4 regions of the Pseudoxanthobacter soli DSM 19599 genome follow, and region 1 is predicted to be linked to each of the others. Evidence: riboswitches for the same ligand, from Rfam matches in the RefSeq annotation. Region 1 holds a riboswitch; each other region holds the start of a gene.

Region 1 (7,689 bases):
CAGTGTCTGAAGCAATTTGGCGATTTCGACCTGGATATTACCTTGCAGTTCGATCTGCTCTGCCAGGGAATCGACCTTTTGCCTCAAAGCTGCGAGTTCTGTCGTGATCTCCGCTACGGAATCCGGCCTTGTTGCGGTATCGGAGTTCAGCATTTGATCCACTTTCGCAGATAATTCGGCGTGGCCCCCAGCCTTCGCGGGCAAAGACAGGATGGCCTTTCACGGCTCGCACTCTATTGCCGCAATCTTTCGTCAGACTGACTTGCTGCGGTCAGGTCCGTTCGGCAGGCGGACGTTTCCGGCCTGAGACGCGGGGGACGGCTGTCAGGGAGACAGCCGATTGACCAGAAACGCGATGTCCTGCCCCGCCGCCGCTTCTGCCTTCTCGATCACCGCCCGGTAGCGGGCGAGCACGGCCATGCCTTCCGGCGTGACCACGGCGCCGCCGCCGCCCTGACCACCGTGCTGGGCGGCCACCAGTGGCGCGTCGAACAGGGCGTTCATATCTTCGACCAGCAGCCACGCGCGGCGGTAGGACATGCCCATCGCCCGGCCCGCCGCCGCGATGGAGCCTTCCGAGGCGATCAGTTCCAGAAGCTGAGCCTTGCCGGGGCCGAAGAAGCCGCGGTCGCCGAAGTGGATGCGGATGCGCAGGGTGGCATCCATCGAGCCGTTGGAGGCGTCTTTCGGGCCGGCATCAGTCGCGGTGCCGCCCGTTGCGCTGCGACCACGCCAGGAGGATCGGCGTCGCGCTCGCGCCGGCTCTGCCCCATCACTGGACCGCCCGTTCTCGTTCACCGTCGACCGCCGTGCACACGCGATATCCTGCCCCTGCGACAATCCTGACGACCGGGAGGACGGTGAGCAAGCGTCATCGGCGCAACTGCGCGCACGCCCGACGGCGTCGCTTGGCCGCGCAGGTCCGGTCGACCGTGTCAGCCGACCGACGCGAGGCCGGGGAATTTCTCCAGAAGCCAGAACGACAGCGTCGACATCTGCCCGGTGAGGAACAGGATGCCCGTCACCACGAGTAGCCCGCCCATAGCCTGCTCGACGCGGTGCATGTGGCGCCGGAAGCGGCGCATCAGGCCAAGGAACGAGGTGGAGAACAGCGCCGCGAGCACGAACGGGATGCCGAGCCCGAGCGAATAGGCGACGAGAAGCCGCGCGCCTTCGAACGCCGTCGCCTCGCTGCCGGCGACGAACAGGATCGAGCCCAGCACTGGCCCGATGCAGGGCGACCAGCCGAACGCGAACGCGAGGCCCATCACATAGGCCCCGACGGGTCCCGGGGCGCGGCGCACGTCCATCCGCGCCTCGCGCATCAGCAGCGGGATGCGGAACACGCCCAGAAAATGCAGTCCCATCACCAGGATGACGATGCCGGAGATCACGGCGAGCGTGGGCAGGTAGAGCGCGAGCAGCCGGCCGATCGTGGAGGCGGTCGCTCCGAGGGCGACGAAGATGGTGGAAAACCCGAGCACGAAGGCGATCGAGGCCACGACCACCCGCCGGCGGATGCCGCCGGTTTCAGCCTCGCCTGCGAGTTCATCCAGCGAGACGCCCGCCATGAAGCAGAGATAAGGCGGCACGAGCGGCAGCACGCACGGGGAAACGAACGAGAGAATGCCCCCGACGACCGCCGCGCCTGTCCCGATATCGAAAGCCATGCCCGTCCGCTCCTGCCCGCCCGCCCCTGCCCGAACGCGTCGCCTGCCGACGGTGTTGTCACATCCGGCGTTGGGTGCCGAAAGCCTTTGGCATGCCCGCGCCCGAAGAACAACCGGACGGCGGGCTCCCGGAGCGGGGGAGCATCGCGCCCGCCCCGGTTCGGCGCAGGAAGGTTCAGCCTTCCTGACGCTCGCCGTCGTCCCCGACGATATCACCCATCTCCGCGGCGAGGTCGGCGGCCACCAGGTCGGCCATGGTCAGGTCGGGCAGCGCGGGCCCGAGATTCGCGAGCCTGTCCTGCGCCTGGCGTTCACGTTCCACAGACCATATATCCGGCTGCTCCCGTCCGTCGGACTCCGCGAGAGCGCGCGAGGCACCGACCAGCAGCAGCGCATCGAATGCCGGGCTCGCTCCCACGTCCGGCGCCACGTTGGCGAGGCCGTCGCGAGCACGCTGGTGGACGGCGGGGAGCGTGCGGTCGTCGTAGAAGTCGTCCGTCGCCTGCACGAAGGCGCCAAGCATCTGCCGCATCGAGCCGAGCAGTTCCTCCACGGCGAGCGTGGACGTCGCCGACATGCCTCGGCCCGGAACGAGCGCCGTCGGTCGGAAGGCGGCGATGCGGTCGAGCGTTACCGGCCACTGGCGAAGATAGCCGTCGGCGAGGTCCGGAAGTTCGCCGGAAACGACGAGATCACCCGCGAACATCACGCCGGCATCGGGCACCCACACGACCACGTCGCCGAGCGTATGTCCGCGGCCGAGATGCATGACGCGGATTTCGCGCTCTCCCGACCACAGCGAAAGCGAGCTACCGAACGTCACCGTCGGCCAGACCGGGCGCATGGCGGTGAACGGCACAGTCTCGCCGCCGGCCGTGCGGCGGTGGGCGATCAGCTCGCGATTTTGCCGGCCGCGGTCGCTCATGAGCCCGCGCGTCAGCGAGGACGACAGGATTTCCACACCGTCGAACGCTGCCGCGCCGAGGGTGGCGTCGGCGTGGTAGTGGGTGAACACCACCTTGCGCACCGGCTTGTCGGTAATGCGGCGCAGCGCCTCGCCGACCTGGGCGGCGACGGCCGGCGTCTCTCCGCCATCGATCAGCACGATCCCGTCGACGCCGACGATCGCGCCGACGGTCGGATGGCCGGTCAGCGTCGCGGCATAGCAGTCGCGGCCGACTTCGGTCAGGACGACGGAATCGGCAGCTTCGACAGAGGCGACGGACACATCGGCCATGATACGACTCCCAGGCGACAACAGATCGGGCGGCCTTTTATCCCTACGAATGTGGCGGGGACGGGATGACGATGCGGTTTTTCCGCCAAAGGCCGCACCGATCGAACGCCATCTCTACCATCGGACGGACGGCTGCGGCACGGCCGCCCGCAGAACGTGCGGTCCGAGTGACAAGGCAAGGTGCGGCGCAGCGGCTTTATCGGACACAGCGGCCGTGCGAATTCGTAAGGGATTGATAACGCGGATAGATCAAGCTAGGCATAATCGTCGAGATTGGACGCCTCATGTCGCCCTTTCAGGGCATCCGGGCCATGCTGCGCTCGCATCGCACGGCTCTTTTCAGGCGCGTCCCGGCAAGGTGCTGCCGCAATGACCGGAAAATACGTTCGATATCTTCGCCGCCTCATGGCCGTGCCGCGCGTTGGCAGGCACCTCGCGGCAACGGGCCTGCTCGCCGGGTCGCTCGCCGTCAGCGGCCTCGTGCCGGGTTCAGTGGCGACGGCGACGGCGGCGGACTGCACGTCCATCGGCCGGCAGATCTACCAGGCCGCCGCCGCCAAGGACCAGCAGCGGCTGGAGGCGCTGCGCCGCCAGTATGCCGCGCAGAACTGCAGCACCGCAGCGGCGCCTGCGGCCAAATCCGGCGCGGTCAAGGGCGGGACGGCGAACTCCGACAACACCCGCACCCGCTACGTCAACCAGAACGGTCGCATCGTCGCCCTCACAGAGGGGGGCTCCGGGTCTGATCCCGGCAGCTTCCTCAAGCAGCTTTTTCCGATCTTCGGCGGCACCAAGCAGGCCGAGCCGCAGCAACCCGACAAGGGCGGCAACCGTCCCCGCGTGCTGACGCCGAAAACACCCGCGCAGCCCGCCGTCGCCGCCGTTCCGGCGACCCCGGCCGCGCCGGCGGCCAATGTCGAGACCTACCGGACCTATTGCGTGCGCGGTTGCGACGGCTACTATTTCCAGATCGGCCGCGCATCGGCCGAGACCGATTTCACCCGCGATCAGGCGGCGTGCGAGAAGACGTGCCCGGCGAGCCCGGTGTCGCTTTACGTTCAGCGCAACGGTGATCCTGCCGCCGAGATCGTCTCGCTGCAGGACGGGCAGCCCTACAATCAGCTGCCGGCGGCCTTCCGCTTCCGCGACGGGCGCATCCCGGGTTGCAGCTGCTCCGCGGACGCTGCCGCTCCCGACAACATGAGCCGGCCGACAGGCGTCGTCGACGTGGCCCAGCCGGGAACGGCCGCCGTCACCGCTGCGGATCCGGCCGTCGTCGATGGCGCCGCACCCGCGGATGCCGCAGCGGCCTCTGCGTCAGCGTCGTCAGCTGAACCGGCGGCACCGGCAAAGCCGGCGATCAGCAAGCCGCCGCTCCGCGTCAGGACAGTCGGGCCGACATTTCTTCAAACCCAATGAGCGGCATCAGCTTGGCGAGCTCGGGGCCGTCCTCGCGCCCGGTCATCGCCACGCGAAGCGGATGGAACAGAGCCTTGCCGCGCTTGCCCGTGGCAGCGGAAACCGCCTGGGTCCAGGCGCGGAAACTCGCCGCGTCCCACGGTTCGGGCGGCAGCAGATCCCTCGCCGCGGCCAGAAACGCCGCATCCTGCGCGTCGCCCGCCGGCTTCGCGAGCGGCCCCCGCACCACGTCCCGCCATGCCTCGGCATCGGCGACGACGGTGAGGTTGGCGCGGATCGCCTCCCAGAATGCCGGCCCGAGATCGGCATCGAGCGTGTCCAGGCGGGGCCGGGCCGCCTCATAGTCCATGGCGTGGACCAGTTCAGCGTTGGTCCCGGCGATATCGCTCGGATCGAACCGCGCCGGAGCGCGGGAGATATGCGCGAGGTCGACGCGGCCGGCGAGGTCGTCGAGTGAGGCAACCGCCTCGACCGCCTCCGACGTCCCGACCAGCACTGCGAGCGAGGCGACGGCCATGGGCTCGTAGCCTTCCGCCCGAAGGCTGCGCAGCGACAGGGTTCCGGTGCGCTTCGACATGGCACTGCCGTCGGCGAGCACGAGAAGATTGTGATGCCCGAACGACGGCACCGGCCCGCCGAGCGCCTGGAACAGCGCGATCTGAACCGCCGTATTGGTGACGTGGTCCTCGCCGCGGATGACATGCGTGATCCCGAGGTCGATGTCGTCGATGACGGACGGCAGCGTGTAGAGATAGGAACCGTCGGCGCGCACCAGCACCGGGTCCGATAGCGAACGCAGGTCGACGCTCGTCGGCCCGCGCACGAGATCGGTCCAGGACACCACGCTTGCATCATCTGCGCCGGTCGTTCCTTTTGCCGATCCGGCCACGGCGTCGGGCAGCAGGAAACGCCAGTGCGGCGAACGGCCTTCCGCCTTCAGGCGGGCGCGGTCGTCGTTCGTCAGCGCCAGCGCGGCGCGGTCGTAGACCGGCGGCAGGCCGCGCGCTCGCAGGCGCTTGCGGCGATAGTCGAGTTCCTCGGCCGTCTCGTAGCAGTCGTAGAGCGCACCGGAGCGCCGCAGGTCTTCGGCAACCTGATCGTAGCGCCCGAAGCGGTCGGATTGCCGGACGACGGCATCGGGCTCGATCCCGAGCCAGGCCAGGTCTTCCAGAATGGCGTCGGCGAAGGCCGCGGTCGAGCGCTCCCGGTCGGTATCGTCGAGACGCAGGATGAAGCGTCCGCCGTTGCGCCGTGCAAACAGATAGTTGATCAGCGCGGTGCGGGCATTGCCGAGATGGAGGTAGCCTGTCGGGGAAGGCGCAAAGCGTACCGTGGGTGTCATCGTCTCTCAGCTCTCGTCCCAGGCCCGGCCGTGATGTCGTTGACGGGGCGCGCCGCTATATAGCCCGCCGCGCGGCAGGCGGGAACGGACGAGTTCGCCGCCACGACGGGTCTCACCCGCTGCGATGCCGGACGCTTCGGCCGGGGGCAAAGCGGACGGACCGGGGATAAGTGCCGGGCACCGGGGCGGGCCGGCTTTCATCCGCGTCGTCTTTCACCGGCCGATGGTCTATGCTCAAGGATCGGCCTGGGGTGCCGTCGCCGCCTTCCATCGGGAACGCCGCGACGGCTGAGATCACACCCATCGAACCTGATCCGGATCATGCCGGCGAAGGGAGCGGCCCGTCGGCACCGGCCTCTCAGGGTGGCGCGCCGCACCGTCTCCTCAGCCGGCCAACGAGGAGACGACCCATGTCCGGCGATATCCTTTCGCCATCCGGCGAGCCCACCGTCGCGCCGCTCTCGCTCAGCCCCGGCGAGGCGCTTGCGCGGATGCGGGCGGCGGCACCGCTCGTTCACAACATCACCAACTATGTCGTGATGACCCCGACGGCCAATGCGCTGCTCGCTGCCGGAGCCGCGCCCGCCATGCTGCACGCGCCCGAGGAGGCGCCGGAATTTGCGGCGATCGCCTCCGCGCTGGTGGTCAATATCGGCACCCTTTCCGCTCCCTGGCTCGCGGCGATGATCAGCTCGGTCCGTGCCGCCGTCGCGGCAGGGCGGCCGTGGGTGCTCGATCCGGTCGCCGGCGGCGCCACGGCCTTCCGCCGTGAGGCCGTTTCCGCCCTGCTCGCAGAGCGGCCGGCCGTTGTGCGCGGCAACGCCTCCGAGATCCTTGCCGCCGCCGCGGGCGGCGTCGCCGGGCGAGGTGTCGACGCGGCACACGGCGTCGCCGACGCCGCCGGCCATGCGGATGCCCTCGCGCGCCGCCTTGGCGCAGTCGTGGTGATTTCCGGCCCCGTCGATATCGTCACCGACGGCACCCGGCGGGTGGAACTCTCCAACGGCGTGGAAATGCTGACGCGCGTGACCGGCACGGGCTGCACCGCGACGGCGCTGATCGGCGCCTTCCTCGGCGCTGGCATCGCCCCTCTGGAGGCGGCCGTGGGCGCGATGACGCTGATCGCGGTCGCCGGTGAGATCGCCGCTGACGTCGGCCCCGGCGAGCCCCCTCGGGGCCCCGGCAGCTTCGCCGTCCACCTGCACGATGCGCTCTGGAGCATCACGCCGGAGGTGCTGGATGCCCGCGCCCGGATCGCCGTGGTGTCCGCCACCGGCTGATGCCCCCGGGCATTCGCGTGCCGTAGAAGGTCCCGAAGGCCTGTCGCCGGCCGAAGCCGGCGCTCGCCGCCTTTGCCTTTTCAGCACGCGCCCGGCGACTGGCGCGGCCGAAGCCGGCTGCAATTTCTGCCAGTAATAAACGCCTTTATCGGTGTTCCTTAATTCTCTCAGGCTGATATGGTTCGCCGGAGAGGATAAGTGGGATGCGTGGCAACCGGTCGTGGTGGAAGGCCGGCTTGCGGCGCGAGTCGGTCGGATCGCGTTGAACGATCCCGCCCCTCGCCGCTGGGCTTCCCAGAGGTGCGTTTGGGCGGGCGCGAAGCATGAAGAAGACGTTATCCGAACTCGGATCGGCCGATGCCGCGCGCCAACGTGCCGGCGGAGGCGACGGTCCGCGTCAAGAGCGTCGCTTCGCCGGTTCGCTTGCCGCCAATTTCGCCCTGTTCGTGATTCTGCTCAGCGTCGCGCCGCTCTGCGTTCAGGGCGTGATGTCCTATCACGTCGCGAGCAGCACCATCCGTGACCTCACGGCGCGGAACTTGCGCGCCACGCTGGCCTCCGAAGCCGATTTCCTCACGCTCCAGGTCAACGAGGTCGAGCGGCTCGTCACCGCGATCGCCGGCATTGCCGACGTCCGCACCATGCTGGCGGCGCTGCCTCCGGCGGAGGAAGGCGCTCCCAGACCCGCCCTCGTTCAGGAAACCATCCGCGACGCCCTCTCCGGCTATCTCGCGCTGCGCG
Region 2 (7,689 bases), on a different contig from region 1:
GCCTTCCATGTGGCCGTATTCGGGATGGCCGGCCGTGCGGGCGCCGAGCTGGCGGAAACGCTTCAGCTCGTCGAGCGTCGCCTGGGCATAGCCCGTCAGGTGCAGCACGGCGTAAAGCAGCATGGAGCCATGGCCGTTCGAAAGCACGAAACGGTCGCGGTTCGGCCAATGCGGCGCCTTCGGATCGAAGTTCAGGTGCTTGGTGAACAGCACGGTGGCCAGGTCGGCCATGCCCATCGGCATTCCCGGGTGACCGGAATTGGCCTTCTCCACTGCATCGATCGCGAGGAAGCGGATCGCGTTCGCGAGATCGCGGTGCTCGACGGTTGTGGCTCCGGTGGAAGAATCGGGATTGGCCATGCCGGGAATTTCCTCATTCACGCCGCAGCCGCGCCGATACGCAGCGGCGGCCGGTCCGGTTTTCGCGCGCTCCTTGGCGAGCGCCTTGCCTGCGCGCTCCATGAGCGACGGACAGGGGCCGTTTGGCAAGAGAAAACATCTGTCCGCCAGCGTTTTGTGCATGGTTTCGATCCGGGCAAGACACCCCGTTTCCAGGCCGGTCCCGCTCCCGCCGCGGCGCTTCATTTCCCGGCGAAGGAATTGTAAAGCTGGCCGCGGGGCACGGACTTTAGAGACGGACCTGGGGGATTAACGCCATCATGACACGGAACGATTCCGGCGCCGCACCGGCCGGCGCGGGCACGACTTCACCTGGCGAGGGGGGACAGCAGAGGCGCACCATCGGCCTCGTCAGCCTGCTGATGACCGGCGTCGGAACCATCATCGGATCCGGCTGGCTGTTCGGTGCCGCACACGCGGCGGGCTATGCCGGGCCGGCGGCGATCTTCTCCTGGATCATCGGCGCCTTCATCATCGCGCTGACGGCCCTGACCCTGTGCGAGCTCGGCCCGATGATGCCCCGCACTGGCGGGATGGGCCGGTTCGCCAAGCTCTCGCACGGTTCCCTCGTCGGCTTCATCGGCGACTGGGCCGGGTTCGTGGGCTTCACCAGCACGGTGCCTTCAGAGGCCTCCGCCTCGGTGCAGTACATGAGCAACTGGGACTATCCCTGGGCGCATGAACTGTTCTCCTCGCAGACCCAGTCGCTCAGCCACACCGGCCTCCTGGTCGCGAGCCTGCTCTGCGTCGTCTATTTCATGCTGTGCTACTGGTCGATGCAGGTGTTCCTGCGGGCGGTGAAGGCGGTGACGATCTTCAAGATCTTCGTGCCGCTGTTCTCGGCCGGCACGCTGATCTATCTCGGCTTCAACGCCTCCAATTTCTCCGCGGTCGGAAACGGCAGCATCGCGCCATATGGCTGGTCCGGGGCGCTGACGGCGGTGACCGGCGCCGGCATCGTCTATGCCTTCAACGGCTTTCAGACGCCAATCAGCTTCGCGGGCGAGGCAAAGAACCCGAACCGCACCATTCCCATCGCGGTGCTGGGGTCGTTGGCGCTGTGCCTCGTGATCTACGTCGTGCTGCAGGTCGCGTTCATCGGCGCGCTGCCGCCGTCCCAGCTTGCAGCCGGCGGCGGCTGGAGCGGGCTCGATTTCCGCTCGCCCTTTGCCGATCTCGCCATCTCGCTGAACCTGTCGCTGCTGGCGATGCTGCTCTATCTCGATGCGTTCGTCTCCCCGTCCGGATCCGGCGTGATCTATCTCGCGTCCGCCTCGCGCATGCTGTGGGGCATGGAGCGCGACGGCCACATGCCGAAATCCATGGGGCGGCTGCACAAGCATACCCTTCTGCCGCGCCCGGCGATGTGGGCGGTGCTCGCCGCGTCGATCGCGTGTCTCTGGGTCTTTCCGAGCTGGGACGAACTCGCCGCGGTCATCTCGGTCGGCTACGTCATCGGGTACCTTTGCGCGCCGGTCGCGTTCATCTCGCTGCGACGGCTCGCCCCGAGTGCCGTACGGCCGGTCCGGCTGCCGTTCGCGGGCGTGCTCGCGCCCGTGACCTTCGTCGCGGTGTCGTTGCTGCTCTACTGGTCTTCGTGGCCCCTGACCGGAGAGGTCATCTTCATCATCGTCGCGGGGCTGGGCTTCTGGATCTATTACGAGGCCAAGACCGGTTTTCACGATATCGGCCGGCAGCTGAAAGCCGGCGCGTGGTTTCCCGCCTATCTCGTCACGATGGCGGCGATCTCCTATGTCGGAAGCCCGCGATTCGGCGGTCTCGGCCTTCTCTCCGAGATGGGCTCGTTCGTAGCCGTCACGGTCGTCTCACTCGGGTTCTACGTCTGGTCCTATCGGTCGGCTTGGCTCACGCCCGAGGCCGCTCAGTTGGATGCCGGCGCCGAACCAGGAACCGGCTGAAGGCCAGGCTCTTCCATAGCTTTTTCAAATCAATGGGTTATCCCTTCTATCAATTGCCGCTTTCGGGCCCGGCGGAGGCCTTCTCCGCCGGGTGAATCGCAATAGCGGTGACGATGTCGCCGCTGCAGCCAAGAAAGGGCGGGGACGGCCCCTGCCCTCCCCCGTCGCCAGGTCCGTAACCGACCGCCGGCCGGACCTTGTTGGCAAAGAAGCCGGCGTGCTAACGTCCCACTGTTCCGAGGGGCGCCCGCTTGGGCTGAGACGGCATTGGCCGAACCCTTCGAACCTGATCCGGGTCATGCCGGCGAAGGGACGGGAACCACGGCCTGAACGGTCGCCACGAGAGCCCCTCCAATCGTCATCGGCATCGTCGTCCCGGATCCGTCCGATCCGTTTCGAGGGATGCCCGCCCATGCTCACCCCTGCCCTGCCGCCCGATCTCCGATCGATAAGGCCATCGGCCTCGACGCCACAAAGCCGGGGGTCCCGGCGATGAGATGTCTCGTCGTCGGGGCCGGCGTCGCCGGGCTCACGACCGCGCTGTCGCTGGTCGAGCGCGGGGCGACCGTCGAGGTGGTCGACCGCGGCAGCCATCTCGGCGCGCGCTCGTGCTCCTGGTTCGCCGGCGGCATGCTCGCACCCTGGTGCGAGCGGGAAAGCGCCGACGAGGCCGTCCTTCGCCGTGGCCTTGCCGCTCTGGCATGGTGGCGGGAGCGCTTTCCGGAGACGGTGGCTGCGGGCACGCTCGTCGTCGCGCCTGCACGCGACGGCGCCGAACTGGAGCGCTTCTCACGGCGCACGTCGGGCTTCGACATGGTGGGGCCGGACGCCATCGCCACCCTCGAGCCGGCCCTCGCCGGCCGCTTTTCCCGCGGCCTCCATTTTCCGCACGAGGGTCATCTCGATCCACGTCGTGCCCTCGCCGCGCTCGCCCGCCGCCTCGCCGAGGCCGGCGTGCCGATCCGGTTCGACACGGACGTCACCGATTTCGCGATCGACGCCGACCGCATCTTCGACTGCCGTGGGTTCGCCGCGCGGGAGCAGCGCCCGCCTTTAACGCCCGCGTCGGCGCTGCGCGGCGTCAAGGGCGAGATGCTGCTCGTCCGCAGCACCGAGGTCCGTCTATCCCGGCCCGTCCGCCTGCTACACCCGCGGATGCCGCTTTATGTCGTGCCCCGGGCGGACGGCCTGTTCATGATCGGGGCCACCATGATCGAAAGCGAGGAGCGGGGCCGCATAACGGCGCGCTCGATGATGGAGCTTCTCGGCGGCGCCTTCGCGCTTCATCCCGCCTTCGGAGAGGCAGAGATCGTCGAAGTCGGAACGGACGTCCGACCCGCCTACCCCGACAATCTGCCCGCGGTCGATGTCGACGGGCGCACGATCCGGATCAATGGCCTTTACCGGCACGGCTTCCTGCTGTCGCCCTGGTGCGCCCGGCGCGCCGTGGCCGCAGCCTACGGCGAACCCTGGGAGGATCACGAATGAAGACGGTGTTCATCAACGGCGAGCCGGTCGAGATCGTCGCCGGCACCCTCGCCGATGCCCTCGCCGAACTCGATTACGGCGACCAGACGGTCGCGACCGCCCTGAACGGCCGCTTCGTGCCCGCGGCACAGCGCCCGGCTCGTCCGCTCGCGGATGGCGACAAGGTCGAAATCGTAACCCCGCGCCAGGGAGGATAAACCGATGTCACACCCGTTCACCGTCTACGGCGTTTCGTTGCCGTCCCGGCTGATGCTCGGCACGGCGCAATATCCCTCCCCGGCCGTCCTCGCAGAGTCCGTGCGCGCGGCGCAGGCTGGCATCGTGACGGTCTCGCTGCGGCGCGAAGCCGGCGGCGCGCGGGCGGGCGAGGCATTCTGGTCGCTGATCCGGGATCTCGGGGTGCGCGTTCTGCCGAACACGGCCGGCTGCCATTCCGCGCAGGAGGCGGTGACGACGGCTCAAATGGCCCGGGAACTGTTCGGCACGTCGTGGATCAAGTTGGAGGTGATCGGCGAAACAGACACCCTGCAGCCGGATCCGTTCGCGCTCGTCGAGGCGGCCCGCATCCTGGCGGCCGACGGATTCGAGATTTTCCCCTACACCACGGAGGATCTGGTCGTGGCCGAGAAGCTGGTCGAGGCCGGATGCCGCGTGCTGATGCCTTGGGGCTCGCCGATCGGCTCGGGTCGGGGCCTCGGCAATCCGTTCGGCCTGCGGGCGCTGCGCGCCCACTTCCCGGACATCCCGCTCGTCGTCGACGCGGGCATCGGCCTCCCGTCTCATGCGTGCTCAGCGATGGAACTCGGCTACGACGCCGTCCTCGTCAACACCGCCGTCGCGAAGTCCGGTGAACCCGTGACCATGGCGCGCGCGTTCGCACTCGCCGTCGAGGCCGGGCGCGCGGCCTATGAAGCCGATCCGATCGAGCCGCGCGACATGGCCGCGCCCTCGACGCCCCTGCTCGGCCGGCCGGTGCTCGCATGATGCCGCTCGATCCGTTCTATCCCGTCGTCGACAGCGCCGCCTGGATCGCGGGCCTCCTGCCCGCCGGAATCAAGCTGGTGCAGCTGCGCATCAAGGATGCCTCGGCGCCTGATCTGCGCGACGAGGTCCGGCGTGCCCGCGATCTCTGCCGGGCCGCCGGAGCCAGGCTCGTTCTCAACGATCATTGGCGTCTCGCGATCGATGAAGGCATCGACTTCATCCACCTTGGTCAGGAGGATCTCGACGGCGCGGATGTGCCGGCGCTACGCCGTGCCGGCATTGCCGTCGGCGTCAGCACGCACACCCATGACGAACTCGACCGAGCGCTTTCGGTCAACCCGGCCTATGTCGCGCTCGGGCCGATTTTCCCGACGCGGCTCAAGGCGATGCCATGGGTTCCCCAAGGCATCGACCGGATCGCGACGTGGCGGCGGGTGATCGGAGACCTGCCGCTCGTCGCCATCGGCGGCATCACCGTGGAGAGGGCAGGGGCGTGCCTCCAGGCGGGGGCGACGAGCGTCGCCGTCGTCACGGACATCGTTACGAGCCCGGATCCGGCAACGCGTTGTCAGGACTGGATTTCGCGGACCCGCCCTGCGGGCATATCTCGCCGTTGACCCGTCACCCGCCGCGCCGGTTGCCGGCCGGCAACTGGACCCGTCGGACCGGATCCTGCAACGAGGATGGGTCATGCTTCGGGGCATCCGAGCCGGCCCGTGACCCTCCGCATCAGCCCGGTTGCCGGCCGGCAACTCCCGAGCTGCGCGGCACCGGTGACGGAGGCCGCACCCGGAGTGCCAGAGGCAGAGACGCCTCTCATCCCGGCCTTGCAGCGCCTCGCGGCGCGGAAACGCCTTTTCCGCAAGTCATTGTTCCGGAAACAGGGCGGACCTCACTGCCAATATATCTGATGGTTTGATTGCGTCACACCGGCAGATGCGATTTCACCGTAAGAGGGCCAGCAGTGCAGTATCAGCGCACCCTGTCGGATCGACCGCGCGCGAGTTCAGGCGTCCTGGGATACTCACCCGAATAAAACGCATGAAGATGTCGATACGGTTACCGGGGGGCCCGATCGTGACACCCGGCTGATCTCCATACTGCCGCGTGGGGGTTGCCCGGCCCGGCGGGCGGCGCCGCGGATGAGATGCCCCGCATCGATGGCCGCCGAGCGGCGAACACCATCAATGTAGCGACGCGCATCTTGTGAAACCGAGGGTGACTCATGTATTGAGCACCCCGTTCACGGGGTGAACTGCGCCGATCAGCTGTTCTGCCTGCGGTGCATTGCTTCCGAATCGCCCCGCCAAGATCCGAATCGGTAAAGCCCCGAGTCGACTTCTTCCAGATGCGTCGAATCTTAGCGCGCGGCGGGATAACCACTCGCCCGATTCGGACGCGACCATCACCTTTGACGTTGTCCACTGGACTGCTGCTGGACCGTTAATCTTTCGTTAACTTCTTGGTCCTTGCACATCGCATCAGAATCGGGCGTATTAGACACGGCTTGAAGAGCGCCTTGCGCCCGAAAGCGTAGATACGATTGTGAACCGTCGAGAAGAAGCCCGTGGCCAGCGCGATGCGTACCGTCTCAGACCAGCCGACTGCGATCCATGCGTTGATCGGCGATCACGCGCGCGAGCTTTCGGCCAAGCTCCAGGCCCACCGGCTGCAACTGTTTCCGCCTTCCGCCCGCAAGACGCTGCGCAAGTTCACGTCGGGCGAAGCTGCGAAGCTGATCGGCGTCAACGACGGATATTTGCGCCATCTGTCGCTGGAAGGGAAGGGGCCTCAGCCTGAAGTCGGCCCCTCCGGACGGCGTTCCTATTCGATCGAAGATATCCACGCTCTGCGCGCCTATCTCGCCGAGGCCGGCAAGGCAGATCGCCGCTACCTGCCGCGGCGCGAGGCCGGCGAGCATCTCCAGGTCATCACCGTCGTCAATTTCAAGGGCGGCAGCGGAAAGACCACGACCGCGGCGCATCTCGCGCAATATCTCGCGCTGAACGGCTATCGCGTGCTGGCGGTCGATCTCGACCCCCAGGCGAGCCTTTCCGCGCTGCACGGCTATCAGCCGGAATTCGACATCGGCGAGAACGAGACGCTCTACGGCGCCATCCGCTATGACGGCGAGCGGCGCCCCCTCTCCGAAATCGTGCGGTCGACCTATTTCCCCGGTCTCGACCTCATCCCCGGCAACATTGAACTGATGGAGTTCGAGCACGAGACGCCGAAAGCGCTCGCGGATGGCTCGGATTCTCTGTTCTTCACGCGCATGGACGAGGCACTGGCGAGCGTCGCCGACAACTACGACGTTGTGGTCGTGGACTGCCCGCCGCAGCTCGGCTTTCTCACGCTTTCCGCCCTTTGCGCCGCCACGGCGGTGCTCGTGACCGTCCACCCGCAGATGCTCGACGTGATGTCGATGTGCCAGTTCCTCATCATGACATCCGACCTTCTCGGCGTCGTGGCGGAAGCGGGCGGAAACATGCGTTATGACTGGATGCGCTATCTGGTGACCCGATACGAACCCGGCGACGGGCCGCAGAACCAGATGGTGTCGTTCATGCGCTCGATGTTCGGCGATCATGTGCTGAACTATCCGATGCTGAAGAGCACCGCCATCGCCGATGCCGGCATCACGAAGCAGACGCTCTACGAGGTCAGCCGCGAGCAGTTCACGCGCTCGACCTACGACCGCGCGCTGGAGGCGATGAACAACGTCAACCGCGAGATCGAGGACCTGATCCGCAAGGCGTGGGGGAGGGCCTGATGGCGCGGAAGAACCTGCTTTCCGGCCTGACGAGCGCCGAGTTGCCGGCCGGCAACCCGTCTGTTTCGCCTGGCGCTGCACCGACGCCCGCCGCCGCGCCCACGCTGGGAAATCGCGGGGCTATCG
Region 3 (7,689 bases), on a different contig from region 1:
TGCCGGCAAGCTCAACTTCGCGTCCGGTTCATCGATCACGCTGTCGGAAGCGAAATATCGCGCCGTGATCCCCAACATCTCGCACTACAAGAACCGGCTGGTGCTGCGGCCGCAGGAGATCAGCAACCATCCTGAGGTGGTGCGACGTCTCGGCCTCATCTGCATCAACACGGCGCTGGAGGTCGATCTCTACGGCAACGTCAATTCCACGCATGTCGGCGGCACGCACATGATGAACGGCATCGGCGGCTCGGGCGATTTCGCCCGTAACGCCTCGCTGTCGGTGTTCGTCACCAAGTCCATCGCCAAGGACGGCCGCATCTCGAGCGTGGTGCCGATGGTCAGCCACGTCGACCATAATGAGCACGATGTCGACGTCATCGTCACCGAGGTTGGCATCGCCGACCTGCGCGGGCTGGCCCCGCGGGAGCGCGCGCGCGAGATCATCGCCAACTGCGTGCACCCGTCCTATCGCGGAGCGCTCGAGGATTACTTCGAGCGTGCTCTCAAGCGTGGCGGACAAACCCCTCATATCATTGAGGAGGCGCTGTCCTGGCACGTGCGGTTGCGCGAGACCGGGACGATGCTTCTGCCCGAGACCGTGGCCTGAAAGGCGACGGGCGGGTAAAGTCCCGCCCATCCTTCCGTCAGAGCGCCTCGAAGCGGAAGCTGTAGCTCGTCTTCAGCGGGGCGCCGGGCGCGAAGCGCGTTGCGGTGCCGACGCCGGCGGCACGCAGCGGCGATGCCGGATTGAGCCCGTGGGCATAGCCGAGGTCGAATGCGGCGGAGATCGGCTCCACGCCGAGGCCGAGGAAGCGCCCGTTCCACGGCGCGAACTTGCGCCCGCGATTGGAAACCCAGAGCAGCAGCCCGGGCAGCACGGCGGCGTCCCAGTCCAGGATGGTACGATAGCGCTCGGCATGGTTGGTGAGGATCACCCGCCCGCCATGGTCGGCCGCAATCAGCAGTTCCTCGGCATCGCGGTCGAGCGGCAGCCGGGCGAAAGACAGCGTGGAGCCGTCCATCATCGGCACGGCATCGAGGCCCGGCACCACTTGACCGTGGGCCGCGCGCGACACGCCCTTCTCGAACTCACCCGGATAAGTGAACACGCGGACCGGGCCCTCGAACCCGATCTCGAAGGCGCCGGGCTCCTCAGGCAGCGCGAAGGTCGGGTGCAGTCCCCACGGCATCTCGCACGATCGCCGCGCCGTGATCTCCACCACCACCGAGATCATCGCCTCACCCGGCAGAACGTGGATCGCACGCGAGACGCGCTCGATCGGCATCTCCTCGGGAAAGTCGAAGTGGCAGGCCAGATGGTCCGGCGAGCACGAATCGAGCACCCAGGGCTCGTTCGCGACCGCGCCGTGGCCGTAGGCGTCCGGCGAGGCGAGATCGCGGTTCACACCCGTCATCCAGTCGGGGAGCAGGTCCGTGCGCGGCTTGCCAGGAAGCCCGAACGGCAGGCAGGTCCAGTCGCCACGTAGCCCCTGCAACAGCGGCCCGACCGGCGGCTCGAACCGCTCGTCGGCCCAGGGCGCGACCTTGAACGGGAACACCTTGCGGCCGTCGTCGAGCACGATCTCCACCGGCGCCATCATCGCCCCGGTCGGCCGCACCGCGATGTGGCCCCGGTCCCAGCCGAGCGTCCAGTCGGTCATGACTTGCATCCTTGGCTTCGTTGCCGGCCGTCCCGTCAGGGCTCAGGCCGCGTGACCCTGCGCCCTCAAGACCTCGAAGCAGTTCGAGATCGCATGATAGTCCGCCTTCACCGGCGGGCTCTTCGGCTCGTCGTAGCGCCGATTGTTCTCGTCGACGCGAAGGTACCAGCCGCCGCGCTCGCGATCGACCATGTACTCCCAAGTCCAGGACCATATCTTCTCGTACCAGTCGAGATAACGCTGTTCGCCCGTGGCCTTGTAGAGCAGATAGGCGGCCGAGAAGGATTCGGACGGCAGCCAGTGATATTTGTCGCGGTCGATCGGAACGAGATTCTCGTCGAACGTGTAATAGAAACCGCCCCGATCCTCGTCCCAGAACGGCGTGACGGCGAGGTCGAAGATCTCGGCCGCCCGCGTCTTGAAGCGGTCTTCCCCCGTGAGCCGGTAGAGCGTCAGCAGCAGCTTCGCCCATTCGGCATGATGGCCGGGCTGGAAGCCTTCCGGCCGGAAGGTATGGTCGTTGGCGCGCTTCGCGGCATCCGGGTCCACCGCCCAGTCGGACGTGAAGTGCTCGTGAATGAAGCCGCCGTGAGCCGCGGGAAACTCGATGGCGATCTTGTTGGCGATGTGGATCGCACGGTCGAGGAACGGCCGGCTTCCGGTTGCCTCATAGGCGGCGATCATCGCCTCGCACAGGTGCATGTTGGCGTTCTGGCCGCGATAGCTGTCCGGGTTCGTCCAGCCGGCATCGAAACCCTCGATGGCGAGTTGTTGCGGCCCCTCGATGAAGCGGGACTCGATCAGCGCCGCGACATCGCGCAGGCAGGCATCAGGCACGATCTTGCGGGCGGCGGTGGCATGGGCCAGCAGCACGAAGGCGTGGCCATAGGCCTTGAGCGAGGGATCGGCGACGGTATCGCACTTCGCGACCCACCCGTAGCCGCGCGAAACAGGGTCGCGAAGGACCGTTTCCAGGAAGTTCAGCCCGTGGCGCACGGCATCGCGCAGCATCTCGTCGCCGAAAAGCTCGAACCCGATCGCAGCGTTGTAGGTCATGCGCGACATGCCGACGAGATGCTTGGTCTCGCGGTCGTAGATGGTGCCGTCGATCAGGAAGGCGTTGAAGAAGCCACCCTTTTCCCGGTCGATCGCAACGGGGAAATAGAAATCGAGGCACTGGCGGATATGCGATTTCAGGAAATCCGGCGACGCGAAATCGGGCATTGCCCTGTCCCCTCCCACTCGGGTTCGCGGAACGTCGCCGGCAGCCGCATCCCCGCGAGGGAGTGGCGGCGGCGCGCTCCTGTCATCGTTCAATTCGCTTCTGGAATAGGGCCTTGCGAGGCTGCGGTCCAGTGGCAGCGCTCCCGCAACAACGGGCTAACACCCGCCCCGCCGATCTCGGATGGTATAGTCGTCACCCTAGAGAGACGCGCCCGCCGGCCTGCGTTCCAGGCGCGGCCCGAGCGAGGCGTGCCAAGAACAAGGAGACGCGAGATGGCTGCCAAGCGCATTCTGATGATCGTCGGCGATTTCACCGAAGACTATGAGACCATGGTGCCGTTCCAGGCGTTGCTCGCCGTCGGCCACAAGGTCGATGCCGTCTGCCCGGGCAAGAAGAAGGGCGACTGGGTCGCGACCGCCATCCACGATTTCGAAGGCCAGCAGACCTATAGCGAGAAGCCCGGTCACCGCTTCACGCTGAACGCAACGTTTTCCGACATCACGCTCGAGGACTACGACGCGCTTGTCATCCCGGGCGGGCGGGCACCGGAATATCTCCGCCTCGACGCCGGGGTGATCGCCGCGGTGCGCCATTTCTTCGACGCAGGCAAGCCCGTCGCCGCCATCTGCCATGGCCCGCAACTGCTCGCTGCGGCGAAGGTGCTGGAAGGTCGCACCTGCTCGGCCTACCCGGCCTGCCGCCCGGAAGTGGAACTCGCCGGCGGCACCTATGCCGATATCGCCATCGACGGCGCGGTGACGGACGGCAATCTCGTCACGGCTCCTGCGTGGCCGGCGCATCCGGCGTGGATCGGCCAGTTCCTCACCGTTCTCGGCACGCACATCGAGCACGCCGACAAGGTGCTCGCCGCCGCCTGACAAACGCCGCATCCGCCCGCCGGACAGGAACGGCGGGCGGACCGGCCCGCGGCGTGCTATCATCGCCCGAAAAGCAAGAGCCGGGAGGATGGAACGCCATGTGCCGTCTGTTCGTCGGAGCCGATCCAGCTCTGTGGCGCAATCGCACGCGCTCGATACGCCTCAGCGGCGTTTCCACAAGCATTCGCCTTGAGGACTTCTACTGGACGACGCTGGAAGAGATCGCCCGTCGCGACGGGCTGTCGCTCGGACAGCTCGTCTCCCGGCTCTATGACGAGCTGGCGAGCGAGGGCGAGATCGAGAACTTTGCCTCGTTCCTGCGGGTGTGCTGTGGACGCTATCTCGCGCTGCAACTCGCCGGAGAGGTGCCCTCGAACCGCGCAGTACCCATCCGCAGCCTCGATGCGGAACGTATCCTCGCCCGGGAGAACGCCGCCCGCGCGCTCGTGAGCGAGCGGGAAAGCGCCTGATGCGCGTCCCCTCGCGGCCGGCGATGAGCCCTCAGGTCACCGCAGGCAGATGCTGGAGAACCTCGAGCGAGCCTTCGTAAATCATCTTGAGCGCGATGTAGAGGACGATGGCGAGGCCGACATAGGAAATCCAGCGGAAGCGGGACAGCATCGAGGCGATCAGCGAAGCCGCGAGCCCCATCAGCGCCACAGACAGCGCAAGGCCGATGATCAGCACGCCCGGATGCTCGCGAGCGGCCCCGGCGACGGCGAGCACGTTGTCGAGCGACATCGAAACGTCGGCGACGATGATCTGCGTCACGGCCTGGCCGAAGGTCTTCCGGGGCTTCCCGCCCTCCTTGCCCTTGCCGGCGAAGACGACCGTCTCCTCCGCCTCCGCGTCGTCGGCGATCGCGGCCTTTTCCGCCTCGTGGTCGGCGCGGATCTCGCGCCACATCTTCCAGCACACCCAGAGCAGCAGAATGCCGCCCGCCAGCAGCAGGCCGATGACGGCAAGCAGGTGCACGGCGATGGAGGCGAACACGATGCGCAGAGCCGTCGCGGCAAGAATGCCGACCAGGATGACCTTGAGGCGCTGCTCGCGTGGCAACCCCGCTGCGGCGAGGCCGACGACGACGGCATTGTCGCCCGCAAGCACCACGTCGATCAGCAGCACCTGCACCAGAGCGGTCAAAGCCGCAGGCTCGAACAATCCGGTGAAGATTTCCACGGGGGTACGTCTCTCGCTTTCGGGAGTGAACGAGGCAGGCGGGGTCGGGAGAACGTCAGATGGCGACTTCCGGACAGAACGCCCCGGAAATGCTGAATGTTCCGGGCTTAAACCCGTCCCGTCATGATTGCAAGGCGGTGGGGTTCCCTCCTTTTCCATACGAACGGCGCGATACGGCGAGATGACGACATGCCCGCTGACCGTAGGGCCGTATGGAACGAGAGGGCGCTTCGGGCCGCCGGCCTCTCTTCACCAGCCGATGCCGGGCGGCGGCGAACGCAGCCCGGTGTCGCGCCCACCTTCCGTCCGCACCAAACCGATTGCATCCGCGCCGGGCGGTGGCTAACGTCGACCTTGTCTCGCGGGGTGCCCGAATGGGCTGAGAGGCGTGCAAGCCAACCCGTCGAACCTGATCCGGATCGTACCGGCGGAGGGATCGAGATGACGGCGTTGACACGCCCATCCCCTCATCGCGCCAACTGTCGCCTCGGCCGAACGACCAATCGTCGTGACGCCGTGCCGACGGATTGGCCGATGCGCCGAACGAGCCAGATTTGCCCGTTTTGCCAGCAGGATGAACGTCTATGCTCACACGCCGCTTCATCAGCGCCGCTCTTGCGGGCTCTCTCGCCCTCGGCGCCTTCGCCTCCGCCCTGCCTCTCGCGAGCGAGGCCGCCGCAGCGGAGAAGCCGACGCTCACGGTCTACACCTACGACAGCTTCGCCGCCGAATGGGGGCCGGGGCCGATCGTGAAGAAGCGTTTCGAGGAAACCTGCGGCTGCACCCTTGAATGGGTGGCGATCGAGGATGCGGGCGCGATGCTGACGCGCCTCAAGCTCGAAGGCGCTTCGACGAAGGCCGACGTCGTGCTCGGCCTCGATACCAACATGGCCGACGAAGCCCGCAAGACCGGGCTGTTCGCCCCGTCTGGCCTCGCCGTTTCCGGCCTCGACCTTCCGGTGCCCTGGACGGACGACACGTTCGTTCCGTTCGACTGGGGCTGGTTCGCGTTCGTCTACGATTCCGAAAAGCTGAAAAATCCGCCCAAGAGTTTCGCTGATCTCACCGCGCCGAACGCTCCGTCGCTCGTGATCGAGGACCCGCGCACGTCTTCGCCGGGCCTCGGGCTGCTGCTGTGGGTCCGGGCGATCTACGGCGACAAGGCCGACGACGTCTGGAAGCAGCTGAAGCCGAAGATCGTCACCGTCACCAAGGGCTGGTCGGAAGCCTACGGCCTGTTCCTGAAGGGCGAGGCCGACATGGTGCTGAGCTATCAGACCTCTCCGGCCTACCACATCTCCGCGGACAAGACCGACAAATACAAAGCCGCGATCTTCCCCGAAGGCCACGTGCTGCAGGTCGAGACCGCAGCCGTCGTCGCAAGCTCCCGTCAGCCGGATCTGGCGAAGTCCTTCCTCGCCTTCATGCTGACGCCTGCCTTCCAGTCCGCCATTCCGGAAACCAACTGGATGTATCCGGCGAAACTTCAAGAAGGCGGGTTGCCGGCCTCCTTCAAGGACCTGCCGAAGCCGACCAAGAGCTTCCTGCCCGACCCCGCCGAGGTGGCGGCGAAGCGGCGCACTTGGCTCGACGGCTGGCTGACGGCGATGGGTCAGTGAACGCGGCGCTCTGCCCATTTCCGGCCCGTCCGGTCGCCCCATGACAGCCCGTGCCGTCCGAATCCGCGGCGCCGGCGTGATGCTGCTGCCCGGTATCGCGGCGCTGGCCGTCGTGATCGGCATCATGGCGTCGGCGATCGTCGGCCTCATCTCAGCGGCCGGGGGCGACCTGCCGTCGCTGCCGTGGGGCTATGTCAGCGACATCGTCCGCTTCACGCTGATGCAGGCGACGCTTTCAACGGTGCTGTCGCTTGCGCTCGGCGCGGCGCTGGCGCTGGCTCTCGCCCGGCGCAGCCGGTTTCCGGGCCGGCGGGTTCTGCTGGCGATCCTGAACCTCGCGGTCGTGCTGCCGCCGGTGGTGGTGGTGTTCGGCGTCGTCGCGGTGTTCGGCCGCGCCGGCTGGCTCGGCGCGATTCTCGGCGCGCTCGGCTGGCAGCCGGGAAGCTGGCTCTACGGCCTTCCGGGCATCCTGATCGGCCATGTGTTCTTCAACGCGCCGCTGGCGGCCCGGGTGTTCCTCGCCGCCATCGAAGCCGTTCCGGCCGAGCACTGGCGCCTCGCGACCCACCTCGGCATGTCGCCGCTCGCCATGTTCCGGCTGATCGACCGGCCGGTGCTGATGCGGGAGACGCCTTCGCTTGCCGCCCTGATCTTCCTGCTCTGCTTCACGAGCTTCGCCCTGGTGCTGGCGCTCGGCGGCGGGCCGGGCGCCGCGACCCTCGAAGTCGCGATCTATGAAGCCCTGAGGTTCGATGCCGATTTCCCGCGCGCCGCCGCGCTGGCCGGTGTCCAGATCGCCGTCTGCCTCGCGCTCGTCGCTCCGGTGTTCAGGATGGAACGCCGCCTGCCTGAAATCGTGACGTCCGGCTGGCATGAGTCGCGCGGCGATACCGGATCCCGCGCGCTCGCGCTGCTCGATGCGGTGGTGCTTGTCATCGTTGGCGGGCTCGTCCTGCTCCCGATCGCGGCGGTCGTCGTTTCAGGTATCCCCGCGCTCGGCACTCTCGCCGCGCCGTCCACGCTCTCCGCGCTGGCGACGAGCTTCGCCATCGCCTTGCCGGCGGCCCTGCTCTCGGTTTCGCTCGCGCTCGGCCTCGCCACGCTCGCGCGCCGCTTGCGCCTCG
Region 4 (7,689 bases), on a different contig from region 1:
CGGCGGACCGCCTGCGGCACCAGGCGAAGTCCACGATGATATCCGTCGGTGGGGAAAACCGGGGCACGCCCGAAGCCGCTCCATGTCGTTCAGGTCGCTTCGATCTGAACGGGGGGCAGGCTTTAGAGAGGTTCGCCCGGCGCGGATGACGGCAGCGGACCGGCGCCGAAATCGTCGGCGGATTCGATGCCGAGCATCTCGCTCAGCCGGTCCCGGGCGCGGCTCACGCGGCTCTTCACGGTCCCGACCGCGCAGCCGCAGATTTCCGCCGCTTCCTCATAGGAAAAGCCCGACGCGCCGATCAGGATCAGCGCCTCGCGCTGGTCCGGCGGCAGGCGTTCGAGCGCGGTCCGGAAGTCCGCGAGGTCGAGATGGGGAAGCTGCCCCGGCTGGGCGACCAGATGAGAGGCTGCGATCCCATCGACGTCCTGCACCTCGCGACGGTGCTTGCGGCGGTGGGAGAAGAACGTGTTGCGCAGGATCGTGAACAGCCACGCCCTCAGGCTGGTGCCCTCGGTGAAGGACGCGAAGGCCGCCCAGGCCTTCATGATCGTCTCCTGCACCAGATCGTCCGCGCGGTCCGGATCGCCGCACAGCGAGATGGCGAAGGCGCGCAGCGACGGCAGCTCTGCGATCAGAGCCTCCTTCAGCTTCGGGCCAGGGCCGTCGGAGGGCGGCTTCTTCTTCGGAATGGTGGGATCGAACGCCTCCGGCGGAGCCGCATCGGCGCGCTGGGGGGCGCTCATGAGCCATCTCCGGAGCCCGACACGGATTCCTTCTTGTCCAGTTCGTCGAGAAGCCGGCTGAACCGGTCCGGAACCGGCTCGGACAGGATCCCGTCATAGAGCCGGCGCAACTGCACCCCAAGGTGAGCCCTTACCTTTGGCTCGACGCCCGCGCCCGCTTCGGTGCCCTTGTCGGGTACGAGCGCACGCCTTTTCGCCTCTTGGTTCATTTGATCTGTCATGCTCTCATACGCTTCCGTCTGCCCCGTGCCTGTCACGCGGCAGCGGGAGGTCATCTCGAAAACACCTCACGGTCGAACGGGTTCCACCGTCCGCGGTGAAAAAAGATCGATTCCGCCGGAACCGCAGCGAGATCGTCGCGTTCTAAACGGGCGACTCGCAGATTTTTATCCACGAACGAGTGACGTGTTGGAGGCGACATGCCCATTACAGCTTGGGTAGCACCGCAACTGCCCTATTTGCGGCGCTATGCACGAGCCCTGACCGGGAACTGGCAGAGCGGGGATGCCTATGTGGCGGCCCTTCTGGAGGCACTCATCGCGGAACCTGAAATGCTCGACCGAACCTTGGAGCCCAAGGTGGCGGTGTTCCGGGCGTTCTCGCGAATCTACAATTCGCTGCCCATCAATATCATGGCGACGCCTCCGGCCGGTCTGGCCGAGGAGGACGACGCGGGTGCGGTCGCCGACCGGCGTCTCAGCGCCATCGCGCCGGTCCCGCGCCAGGCCTTCCTGCTGACGGCTCTTGAAGGCCTGTCGGTCGAGGAGGCGTCGGCGGTGCTCGACATCGACGAAGCCGATTGCAGCGCGCTGATCGACGACGCCAGCCGTGAAATCGCCGAGCAGGTGGCCACCGGCATCCTCATCATCGAGGACGAACCGATCATCGCACTCGATCTTGAGGCGCTGATGGAAGGGCTCGGGCATCACATCGTCGGCAACGCCCGCACCCACACCGAAGCCGTCGCAATTGCGCGCAGCGAGCGTCCGGGCCTGGTGCTGGCCGATATCCGGCTTGCCGACGGCAGCTCGGGCCTCGATGCGGTGAACGAGATCCTGCAGTCGTTCGACGTGCCGGTCGTGTTCATCACGGCCTATCCGGAATCGCTGCTGACGGGCGAACGGCCGGAACCGTCGTTCCTGATCGCCAAGCCGTTCCGCGAAGAGATGGTGAAGGCGGTGGTCAGCCAGGCGCTGTTCTTTGGAACCGCCGCTTCGCGGATCGCAGTCGAGAGTTGAGACGTTGAGTGCAGGTCGAACGCGTACACGGCAAGGTTCGGGGAAGACCGGAGGGGAAAATCGCAGACCACGCTCGCTCGCAGTGATCCAGACGCCCACCCGCCGCGTATAAGGCGCGCGGGTCTTATGCCCGCCGTTCTCGGTTCGATTCTCGCGATTCAACACGCTGCCGGTGCTGGCCGGGTCGGTGGTTCAAACCCGGCCGGCACGGGCGCGTAAACGGAGACGGCTTGCATGCCTCCCTTCCTGACCGACGTCCTCGGGGCGGCGTCTCTTGTGCCCTACGGCTATTGTCTGCTCTGGAGGCCCGATCTCGTCGCCCTGCATGCGATCTCCGACCTCGTCATGGCCGTGGCCTATATCGCCATCCCGGTCGCGATCCTGATCTTCGTGCACCGCTCGCGCGATCTAGACCCGACGCGCCGCCGCATCGGCTGGCTGTTCGCGGCTTTCATCGGCGCCAGCGCGCTTGCGCACCTAGGCGACTTCCTGACGCTCTGGTTCCCGTGGTACGCCGCCGCCGGAATCGTGAAGGCCGCGACGGCGCTCCTCTCGCTTGCGGCCGCTGCGGCGCTCTGGATCGCGCTGCCCAGGCTTCTGCGACTGCCCTCGCCCGCCGAACTCGCCGCGGCCAACAGCCGCCTTGAGGCCGACGCCAGCGAGCGGCGCCTTCTCGTCGAGCGCCTGACCGCGCTCAACGCCGACCTCGAATCGCGCGTCGAAGCACGCACGCGTGAGCTGTCGGCTGCGACCAAACGCTTCGAACTCGCGCTCGAAGGCTCGCCGATCACCGTCTACACCACCGATCGCGACCTGCGTTATTCGTGGATGTGCAATCCGCCGCACGGCATGAAGGTGGACGACTTCATCGGCTTCACCGACACGGAAAGCCTGCCGGATCTCACGTCCACCATCATCAACCCGGTCAAGCGCACCGTGCTCGAAACGGGCGTTCCGGAGACGGTGGAAGCCTCGTTGCGGATCGGCGAGAAGATCCACTGGTACGACCTGCGGGTCGAGCCGCTCTATGAGGACGGCGCGATCTCGGGCCTCGTCTGCGTCGCCATCGACGTGACGGCCCACAAGGAGCACCAGCGCCAGCTCAAGGTGATGATGCGCGAGCTGACGCATCGCTCCAAGAACCTGCTCGCGGTCGTGCAGGGTATCGCCCGCCAGACCGCCCGCACCGTCGACGATGTCGGCACGTTCGTCATCCGCTTCTCGGCCCGGCTGCGTGCGCTCGCCGGCAGCCTGGACCTCCTCGTCGACAGCGGCTGGCACGGCGCCTCGCTGCGCGAACTCGTCGACACCCAGCTCGGCCACGTGATCGAGGGCAGCGGCGAACGGGTGGTGATCGAGGGTGAAAATGCGCTGCTGAGCCCGGAAGCGGCCCAGAATGTCGGCCTCGCGCTGCACGAACTCGCCACCAACGCCTCGAAATATGGCGCGCTGTCGGTGCCCGCCGGCCGCGTGCGCGTCGCATGGCAGCGCATAACGGACGGCGAGCGTCCGCTGTTCGAGGTCGTCTGGCAGGAGGAGCACGGCCCGACCGTCATCGATCTCGGCCGCAAGGGCTTCGGCCGGGTGATGCTGGAGCGGCTGGTGCCGCGCGCCGTCGACGGCACCGCCGATCTCGACCTTCTGCCGGGCGGGCTGGAATGGCGGCTGCGTTTCCCGCTGACGCAGCTCGCGCCGGAGGAAACGGTCTGAGGAGAGCCGGCCGGCGACTGCCGGCCGGGAAAACGGCGGACCGCCTCGACGCCTATCGCACCGAGACGGCGATCTGGCCGACGGCCGGCACCGTCTTGATCAGGCCCTGCTCTTTCAGGAACGTCCCGAACCGCTGGTAGGCGCCGAGATCGATGGCGCCCGGCCGCTTGGCGAAGCGCGGGATCGTGTCGAAGAACGCCTGCTTGTTCAGGTCGTTGTTGAGATCCGGATAGGCCTTGATGAACAGCTGCCACGCATCCTGCGGATGGTTGGTGATGTAGAGCGAGGCCTGTTCCACCGCCGCGAGGAACCGCGGCAGCCGGTTGTCGCTGGCGAGATCGCGGTGGGTGACGAAGATCAGCTCCTCATAGGGCGGCACCCCGTGCTCCTCCGGGTAGAACGCCCGGCCGGGATGGCCTTCCTGCCGCATCTGCGTCAGCTCGAAATTGCGATAGCCGCCGATGGTGGCATCGACACGCCCGGAGATCAGCGCCGGCGAGAGCGAGAAATTGACGTTGACGAGCTCGACGTCGGACTTCGTCAGCCCGGCCGAGCTCAGCATCGTCTGCAGGAGCGCGTCCTCGAACCCGGCGACGGAGAACCCGATCCGCTTGCCGCGCAGGTCCGAGAGCTTCTGGATCGGCCCGCCTTCGAGCACCGTCAGCGTGTTGAGCGGCGTTTCGACGAGCGATCCGAACCGGATCAGCGGCAGGCCCGCATCGACGTCGAGGAACAGGCTCGGCTCGTAGTGGATCGCCACGTCCGCCTGCTTGGCGGCGATCAGGCGCGGCGGCGCCGCGGGATCGGTCGGCGGCACGAGCGCGACGTCGAGCCCGGCCTTCTCGAACATGCCGAGCTGCTCGGCGATGATCAGCGGCGCGTGGTCCGGGTTGACGAACCACTCCAGCAGAACCGTCAGCTTGTCGGCCGCGGCGGCCGGGGTGGCGGTAAGGCCGGCCATCATCAGACCGACGGCAAGGGCGAAAGCGCGCATCAAGGGTGCTTCTCCTTCTCAACTCGACGCTATAACCGGTGGACTCGCCGCCCGCCCGGGCGCGGCGTGGCGCCACGGCCGGGGCGGAGGGGATGCCCGGCGATCCGCGGGCCGTCCGCGGGATCGTCCTGCCGCCCGCTCATGGCGCTTCACGCTGCCAGGGCACGAGACGGGCGGTCGCCGCATCCACGCAGGCGCGCAGCGCCAGCGTGAGAACGGCGAGAATGAACAGGGCGGCGAACACGTCGCCCGTCTGCATGCGGGCATTGGCCTGGATCATCAGGAAGCCGAGCCCGCTCGCCGCCCCGACCCACTCGCCCACCACCGCGGCGAGCGGCGCCAGCGGCGCGGCGACCCTGAGGCCGGAGATGAATCCCGGCAGCGCCATCGGCACCCGCACCGCCATCAGCGTCTGCCACCGCGTCGCCGCCGTCAGCGCGCAGGCGTCGAGCAGGAACGGATCGGTGCGGCGGATGCCGTCGGCGAAGGCGGAGGTCACGGGGAAGAAGATGACGAGCGAGGTCATCACCACTTTCGACGCCAGCCCGAACCCGAACCACACCACCAGAAGCGGCGCGATGGCGAACACCGGGATCGCCTGCAGCACCAGGAGCAGCGGCCACGCGAGCCGGTTCGCGATGGGCGAGGCCGCCATGCCGATCGCCGCCGCCGCCCCCGCCAGCGTCCCGAACAGGAGCCCGAGCAGCGCTTCGGCAAGCGTGACCGCGGCATTGCGCAGGAGCATGTCGTGCCGCTCGACCAGCACCGCGATCACGTCGGCCGGCGCCGGCAGCATGTAGCCCGGCGGCTGGAACAGCCAGATCGCGGCCTGCCAGATCGCGACCACGGCCGCGAGCCCGCCGCAGACATCGCGCACCACCGCCATCGTGGCGCCAAGCGGGCGCCGCACGCGCCTGCGCCGCGGCGCGGTGTCTTCCATCGGCAAGGCCTCGTCCAAGCCCGTTCTCCCCGCGCAGTCCATGGGGAGTTCCATGGCGACTGCGACCAGCGCGGTCTTGGCGACGACAGGAAAACGTGGGGGAAGGCCTATGGCCTCGCTCCGTCCCTACGCCGGCATGACCCGGATCAGGTTCAAGGGTTCGGCTCACCGCCGTCTCAGCGCCGCCCGGCGCGCCCCTCGGATTACCGACCACAATATCGCGCCGATGCCGGGCGTCAATGCGCCGGGGGCCGTTTCGCCGTGGACCGCCGTCCGCGGCCGCCGATCGGGAGCCTGTCTCGCCTGCCATTGGCCCAGTCTCGCTCCACAACGTGGCGTCAGCCTTGCATCCCGGCGCCCGGCACGCCCCTGCACGCGCGTGGATCGTGCGCTCAAACGAAAGTTGAGCGCCGCCCGCATTGACTTCCGCCACAAACCCGCCGGATGATGGCGGACCGCATGACGGCCGCGACATCGAACCTGCGTTCGCCCCCTGGGCGGCGCACCGCGACCGAACAACAAAAAGGCGGGTGAACATGGTGGGAACACACGACGCGCGCCACGCCGAGCAGGTCTATTCGACGCTGCGCAATCCGGCGTCCGCGGCGAAATCGGCCGTTGCCGCGTCCTGGTCGCGGTCGCTGACGAAATACGGCCTCGACCCCGAACAGGACCAGCCGCCGCATCAGCTGAGCCACGCCGAATTCCGCGTGGCGCTCGAGCGGGTCGAGCCGCTGGTCAGGCTCGCGCAGAACACCCTCGACCGGCTGTTCCAGTCGGTCGGCGAGGCGGGCTGCTGCGTGCTTCTAACCGACCGCGACGGCGTTCCGCTCGACCGGCGCGGGGTGCCGGGCGACGATGCCGATTTCCGCGCCTCGGGCCTCTGGACCGGCATGGTGTGGAGCGAGGCGAGCGAGGGCACCAACGGCGTCGGCACCTGCCTCGCCGAGGGCCGGGCGCTGACAATCCATCGCGACCAGCACTTCCTCACCCGCAATATCGGCCTCAGCTGCACGGTGGCGCCGATCTGGGACGAGAAGGGCGCGATCATCGCCGCGCTCGACGTCTCGACCTGCCGCGCCGATCTCACGATGCCCGTGCTGAAGGTGGTCGCCGCCGCCGCCTGCGACGCCGCGCAGAAGATCGAGGCCCGCCATTTCCGCGAGATGTACCGCCACGCCCGCGTGCTGCTGTGCCCGGATGTCGGCCGCGGCGCCGGCGGCATGATCGCGGTCGACCGGGAGGATCTCGTGATCGGCGCGAACCGCGCCGCCCGGATCGCCTACGGCCTGACCGACGAGCGCCTCGCCCATCCCTTCCCCGCCGACGACCTGCTGCTGGGCGAGGAGGAAGTGCCCTGCGAAAGCCTGACGGGCGCCGAGCGCGGCGCGGTGCAGAGGGCCTTGTCGCGCACCGACGGCAACGTCTCGGCCGCGGCACGGCTCCTCGGCATCAGCCGGGCCACCATGCACCGCAAGATCGCCCGCCTCGGCCTCTCCCGGCCGAACTGACGCGCCCGCCTGGAAGGCGTCCGCGCCGCCCCGCGCCGGCTCCCGAACGAAAAGAGCCCTCCCGGGGTCGCCGGGAAGGCTCCTAAATCATCGCGGATGATTGCGCGCGAACGGCGCCCGCGAGGGCGCCGCGGCCCGGCCTCAGCCCTTCGGCGGGCCTCAGCCTTTCGGGTTGAGCGCGGCGTCGGTCGCCACGTTCAGGCCGTTGAACGAGATCGGCAGCGCCAGGCGCTGGCTGTTGCCGTCGACGAACTCGAGCCGGCCCGGGCCCTTGGCGGCCTTGAGGGCGGCAAGCTGGTCGGTCTTCAGCTCGGTATCGGCGAAGCAGCCCTGGGTGCAGGTGGCGAACACGGTGTCGATTCCCGTCGTCGCCTTGTCGTCCAGATAGAGCGTCGCGCCGGCCGGCAGGAAAACGCCGTTCGGCAGTTGCACGATCAGGCGCGCCGGCTGGTCCTTGGCGACGCGGCCGATCACCACCTGGGCGATGAGGCCTTCCTGTCCCTTGGCCTGCAGGCCGAGCGCAGCCTCGCACACCTTGGCGGTGCCCGAC

What was found. A riboswitch is a leader RNA that binds a small molecule or an ion and turns the genes downstream of it on or off. The one in region 1 is predicted to bind thiamine pyrophosphate.
Region 2: it holds a riboswitch for thiamine pyrophosphate, as region 1 does, so the genes downstream of both, thiO (glycine oxidase ThiO) here and thiM (hydroxyethylthiazole kinase) in region 1, are expected to answer to the same signal.
Region 3: it holds a riboswitch for thiamine pyrophosphate, as region 1 does, so the genes downstream of both, thiB (thiamine ABC transporter substrate binding subunit) here and thiM (hydroxyethylthiazole kinase) in region 1, are expected to answer to the same signal.
Region 4: it holds a riboswitch for thiamine pyrophosphate, as region 1 does, so the genes downstream of both, BUF17_RS19675 (ABC transporter permease) here and thiM (hydroxyethylthiazole kinase) in region 1, are expected to answer to the same signal.

What each region holds. Positions count from the first base shown of each region.
Region 1 covers NZ_FRXO01000001.1:552,631-560,319, forward strand. Annotated here, with positions in the region: gene BUF17_RS02340 (CDP-glycerol glycerophosphotransferase family protein) at 1-153, opposite strand, end outside; gene BUF17_RS02345 (winged helix-turn-helix domain-containing protein) at 325-798, opposite strand; gene BUF17_RS02350 (cytochrome c biogenesis CcdA family protein) at 936-1,670, opposite strand; gene BUF17_RS02355 (MBL fold metallo-hydrolase) at 1,846-2,907, opposite strand; gene BUF17_RS02360 (DUF2865 domain-containing protein) at 3,277-4,326, shown strand; gene gltX (glutamate--tRNA ligase) at 4,289-5,668, opposite strand; TPP riboswitch at 5,906-6,023, shown strand; gene thiM (hydroxyethylthiazole kinase) at 6,079-6,948, shown strand; gene BUF17_RS02375 (bifunctional diguanylate cyclase/phosphodiesterase) at 7,272-7,689, shown strand, end outside.
Region 2 covers NZ_FRXO01000012.1:4,641-12,329, forward strand. Annotated here, with positions in the region: gene tkt (transketolase) at 1-360, opposite strand, end outside; gene BUF17_RS19470 (APC family permease) at 660-2,318, shown strand; TPP riboswitch at 2,548-2,648, shown strand; gene thiO (glycine oxidase ThiO) at 2,811-3,806, shown strand; gene thiS (sulfur carrier protein ThiS) at 3,803-4,003, shown strand; gene BUF17_RS19485 (thiazole synthase) at 4,008-4,790, shown strand; gene BUF17_RS19490 (thiamine phosphate synthase) at 4,787-5,407, shown strand; gene repA (plasmid partitioning protein RepA) at 6,370-7,563, shown strand; gene repB (plasmid partitioning protein RepB) at 7,563-7,689, shown strand, end outside.
Region 3 covers NZ_FRXO01000004.1:280,956-288,644, forward strand. Annotated here, with positions in the region: gene scpC (succinyl-CoA:acetate CoA-transferase ScpC) at 1-610, shown strand, start outside; gene BUF17_RS11505 (hypothetical protein) at 648-1,664, opposite strand; gene BUF17_RS11510 (AGE family epimerase/isomerase) at 1,707-2,888, opposite strand; gene BUF17_RS11515 (DJ-1/PfpI family protein) at 3,162-3,767, shown strand; gene BUF17_RS11520 (ribbon-helix-helix domain-containing protein) at 3,866-4,237, shown strand; gene BUF17_RS11525 (TerC family protein) at 4,269-4,946, opposite strand; TPP riboswitch at 5,299-5,400, shown strand; gene thiB (thiamine ABC transporter substrate binding subunit) at 5,531-6,565, shown strand; gene BUF17_RS11535 (ABC transporter permease subunit) at 6,606-7,689, shown strand, end outside.
Region 4 covers NZ_FRXO01000012.1:58,590-66,278, reverse strand. Annotated here, with positions in the region: gene BUF17_RS19700 (sigma-70 family RNA polymerase sigma factor) at 123-692, opposite strand; gene BUF17_RS19695 (NepR family anti-sigma factor) at 743-967, opposite strand; gene BUF17_RS19690 (response regulator) at 1,166-1,984, shown strand; gene BUF17_RS19685 (sensor histidine kinase) at 2,219-3,694, shown strand; gene BUF17_RS19680 (ABC transporter substrate-binding protein) at 3,747-4,658, opposite strand; gene BUF17_RS19675 (ABC transporter permease) at 4,828-5,574, opposite strand; TPP riboswitch at 5,735-5,837, opposite strand; gene BUF17_RS19670 (GAF domain-containing protein) at 6,165-7,139, shown strand; gene BUF17_RS19665 (invasion associated locus B family protein) at 7,299-7,689, opposite strand, start outside.